Regions from separate parts of the Cellulomonas fengjieae genome, predicted to be linked through region 2. Evidence: predicted binding sites of a transcription regulator. Region 2 holds the regulator's gene; the other holds the start of a gene.
What was found. The regulator HrcA, encoded in region 2, represses chaperone genes, less so after heat shock. The targets are predictions, from matches to a motif close to TTNGCACTCGNNNNNNNCGAGTGCNAA.
Positions count from the first base shown of each region.

Region 1: a site for HrcA is predicted at 1,329-1,355, ahead of KG102_RS08075 (Hsp20/alpha crystallin family protein). Genes of this name have one in related genera too.

Region 1 is NZ_CP074404.1:1,748,082-1,750,277, reverse strand. Features, by position in the region: gene KG102_RS08080 (alpha/beta fold hydrolase) at 1-691, shown strand, start outside; gene KG102_RS08075 (Hsp20/alpha crystallin family protein) at 797-1,237, opposite strand; gene KG102_RS08070 (zinc-dependent alcohol dehydrogenase family protein) at 1,499-2,196, shown strand, end outside.
Region 2 is NZ_CP074404.1:2,418,771-2,420,966, forward strand. Features, by position in the region: gene dnaJ (molecular chaperone DnaJ) at 1-392, opposite strand, end outside; gene hrcA (heat-inducible transcriptional repressor HrcA) at 493-1,515, opposite strand; gene KG102_RS11190 (DUF3097 domain-containing protein) at 1,652-2,196, shown strand, end outside.

The DNA of each region.
Region 1 (2,196 bases), 670 kb from region 2:
CACCTCACCGGTCTACCTGCTCGTCCACGGCATCGGGATGTCGCACCGCTCCCTCGCCCGGCTCCAGCGCGCCCTGCAGCCGTACGGCACCGTCCACTGCGTCGACCTGCCCGGCTTCGGCGGCACCCCGACGCCGTCGGACGCGATCTCCATCGCCGACGGTGCCGCGCTCCTCGGGCGCGTGCTGGATGCGCTCGACGTCCCCGCCGCGGTGCTCGTGGGCCACTCGATGGGCGGGCAGCTCGTCGTCGAGCTCGCCGCCCAGCGGCCGGCGCTCGTCACGCACCTCGTGCTGATCGGCCCCGTCACCGACCCCGACCGGGCCGGGCACCTCACACAGGCCCGGGACCTGTTCCGTGACTCGCTGAGGGAACCCGCCTCCGGGAATGTGCTGACGTTCGCGGACTACCTGCGCTGCGGTCCCCGCTGGTACCTGACCGAGCTGGAACCGATGCTGGCCTACCGCACCGACGAGCGGCTGGCCGTCGTGGCCGCTCCTACGCTCGTGATCCGTGGGACCGGCGACCCGGTCGCCCGGCACGCCTGGTGCGCCCGGCTCGCCGATGTCGCACCGGGCGGCTCCCTCGTAGAGGTCCCGGGCCACCGGCACCTGGTCCAGTTCACCGCCGCGGACAGCACGGCTCGCGCCGTCGCCGCGTTCTGCCGCCGGGACCTGGCGCTCGAACCGTGACGCCGTGGGACGTCCGGGCGGTGGTCGGGGTCGGCTCGCTCGCACAGAGCGTCCCTCCCCCGGGCCGGGCGCTCTCGCACTCCCGTCCCACCGCCCGGCCCGGACTCAGGACCGCTCGTTGCCGCCCGAGGTGATCTGGGAGCTGTCCCCGCCGTGCTGCACCTCGATGCGCCGGGCCTTGGCCTCCTGCGCGACGGGGATGTTCAGCGTCAGCACGCCGTCGGCGTAGTTCGCCGTGATGGCATCCAGGGCGAGCGCCTTGCTCACGGTCAGCTGCCGCGCGTAGGTGCCCACCGGGCGCTCCTTGGCAAGCCACTGCACGTCCTTGTCCGGGCCCGCGGTCCGCTGGGCGCGGATCGTCAGGGTGCGGTCCTCCACGTTCACGTCGATGGTGCCCGGGTCGGCGCCCGGCAGGTCGACGTCCAGCACGTAGTGGTCACCGGCGCGGTACAGGTCGATGGGCATCGTCGCGGCCGCCCGCTCCGCAGACGCCAGCTGCCCGAAGAGTCGATCCAGATCCTGGAACGGGTCGATTCGTGTGGCCAACTCTCTCACCTCCTTGGGACGAGGCGCCGGACCACCCGGGCCTCGGAGATCGTCCGGCACCCCACTCGCCGGACTGGCCTTGGTTCAAGAATTAGCACTCACCCTTCAGGAGTGCCAACCGCAGCGGTGTTCACCGAGAGCGAACACACCCGGGGGCCCGACCGACCCGGTTTGCCGGTGCCGCCGTTGCGACTGCGCTGACCGTCGGGCACTCGCGGGCGGGCGCTCGCGGGCGGTGCGGAAGCCGTGTTCGATGGACGCATGCGCGCAGCGATCATCCACGGGGCCCACGACGTGCGCGTCGCGGAGCGACCCGACCCCACTGTCCGGGAACCGACCGACGCAGTGATCCGCACGGTGGCGACCTGCGTCTGCGGATCGGACCTGTGGCGGTACCGCGGGCTGGCACCGGTCCCGGAGCCGAAGCCGATCGGGCACGAGTACGTCGGCGTCGTCGAGGAGATCGGCGACGCCGTGAACACTCTGAAGCCGGGCGACTTCGTCGTCGGTGGGTTCCTGCACAGCGACAACCGGTGCCCCGTGTGCCGCAAGGGCATGCAGTCCGCCTGCCCGCACGGCGGTGGGTTCGACGGGTGCCAGGCGGAGCGCATCCGCATCCCGAACGCGGACGGCACGCTCATCGCGACGCCCGGCCGGCCGGACGCCGACCTGGTGCCGAGCCTGCTCGCGCTGTCCGACGTGATGGGCACCGGCTGGCACGCGGCGGTGTCCGCGGACGTGCGGCCCGGGAGCAGCGTGGTCGTCGTCGGGGACGGCGCCGTGGGGCTCTGTGGCGTGCTCGCCTCTGCGCAGCTCGGCGCCACGACGATCATCGCCATGAGCCGGCACGCCGACCGCCAGGCAGTCGCCACCGAGTTCGGTGCCACCCACGTGGTGCCAGAGCGCGGCGAGGACGGCCTGGCGCGCGTCCGGGAGCTCACCGAAGGCATCGGTGCGGA
Region 2 (2,196 bases):
TCCTTGTGCACACCGAAGGTGACGTCCGCGAGGTCCAGGTCGAGCCGCACGAGGGCGTCCTGACCGCGCCGGGCGCGCGGGATCGGGCCACGCTGCGCGGCGGCGCCGGTGGCGGCACCGAAGAACGTCTCGAAGATGTCCTGGAAGCCGAACCCGCCGCCCATGCCGCCCCCGGGGGACGACGGGTCGCCGCCCAGGTCGTACGCGCGGCGCTTCTCGGGGTTGCCGAGCACGTCGTAGGCGCGCGAGACGTCCTTGAACCTGTCGTCGGAGCCGGCGTCCGTGCCCGCCACGTCGGGGTGGTGCTCGCGCGCGAGCTTGCGGTACGCCTTCTTGATCTGCTCCGGCGTCGCGTCACGCGGCACACCGAGGATCTCGTAGTAGTCGGTCACAGGAGGGTCTGCTCGCTTCCAGCGTTCGTCGTCGGGTGTGTCGCTGCGGGGGTCTCTGCAGGGGTCTCGGTCGGGGTCGTCGCGGGGGTCGTCGGGCCTGTCACTGGGCGAGGATGCGGGTCAGGTACCTGGCCACCGCCCGCACCGCGGACATCGTGCCGGGGTAGTCCATCCGCAGCGGCCCGATGGAGCCGATGCGCGCGACCGAGCCACCACCCTCGTCGCCGTAGCCGGTGGTGACGAAGCTCGTCTCGACCAGCCCCTCGTGCTGCGTCTCCCGGCCGATCCGCACCGCCACGGCCGCGGAGTCCTCGGCCATCTCCGAGAGCAGGCGCAGGAGCACCACCTGCTCCTCGAGCGCCTCCAGGACCGGCCCGATGGCGCGGACGTCGGAGCTGCCTGCGCGCGCGAGGTTGGCGGTCCCCGCCAGCACGACACGCTCCTCGCTCTCCTGGGCCAGCGTCTCCTCGACGACGCCCACGGCCGCGTGCACCAGCGGGTGGTCGTCCGGCGCGAAGGCCTCGGTCAGCTCGCTCAGCACGACGGGCAGCTCGGACAGACGGCGCCCCGCCGCGCTGACGTTGAGCCGGGTCCGCAGGCGCGCGACGACCGACTCGTCGAGGTCCGAGACGAGCTCGAGGGTGCGCTGCTCCACGCGGCCGGTGTCGGTGATGATGACCACCAGCAGGTGACGCGCGCCCACCGGCACCAGCTCCACGTGCCGCAGCGCCGAGCGCCGCAGCGACGGGTACTGCACGACGGCGACCTGCTGCGTGAGCTGGGCGATGAGCCGCACCGCACGGTCCACGACGTCGTCGAGGTCCTGCGCGCTCTCCAGGAACGCGCCGATCGCCCGGCGCTCCGGGCTCGACAGCGGCTTGATGGTCGAGAGCCGGTCGACGAACAGGCGGTAGCCCTTGTCGGTCGGGACCCGGCCTGCGGAGGTGTGCGGCTGGGCGATGTACCCGCCCTCCTCGAGCGCCGCCATGTCGTTGCGGATGGTCGCGGGCGACACCCCGAGCGAGTGCCGCTCGACGAGGGCGCGCGAGCCCACCGGTTCCTTGGTCGCGACGTAGTCCTCGACGATCGCGCGCAGCACGTCCAGCCGCCTGTCCTCGCTCATGCCGCCTCCTTCGCCCGATCTCGTGGGTAGCACTCGTGCTCGTCGAGTGCCAATCCTACGCCGCGCACCCGACACCCACGGGGCGTCCGCCGCGTGCCTCGACCGTCACGCCGGCACGGACCTCTAGGCTGCCCGGGTGAACGAGGACCGCTACGGCTCGGACGTGCTCGGGGGCTCCGGGCAGACGCACCACCGGCCTGCCCGCACCAGTCGCCCGCAGGCCGCCGAGACCGGCCTCGTCGTCGAGGAGGTCACCACCGGGTGGGTCGGTGCGGTGGTCCGGGTGGAGAAGTCCGGCGGCCAGCACGTGGTCGTGCTCGAGGACCGCCGCGGCCGCACGCGCACGTTCCCGCTCGGTCGCGGCTTCTGGGTCGACGGCGAGCCCGTCGCGCTGACCGCACCCGTGCGAGCCTCCGCGCCGGCCCGCCCCACCCGCACGGCGTCCGGCTCGGTGGCGGTGCACGACGCCCGCGCCCGCGTCGCCCGGGGCAGCCGGATCTGGGTCGAGGGCAAGCACGACGCCGAGCTCGTGGAGAAGGTCTGGGGTGACGACCTGCGGCTCGAGGGGGTCGTGGTCGAGCTGCTGGACGGCGTCGACAACCTCGCGGCGGCGCTGCGCGACTTCGCACCCGGGCCCGGTCGCCGCGTCGGCGTCCTCGTCGACCACCTGGTCCCCGGGTC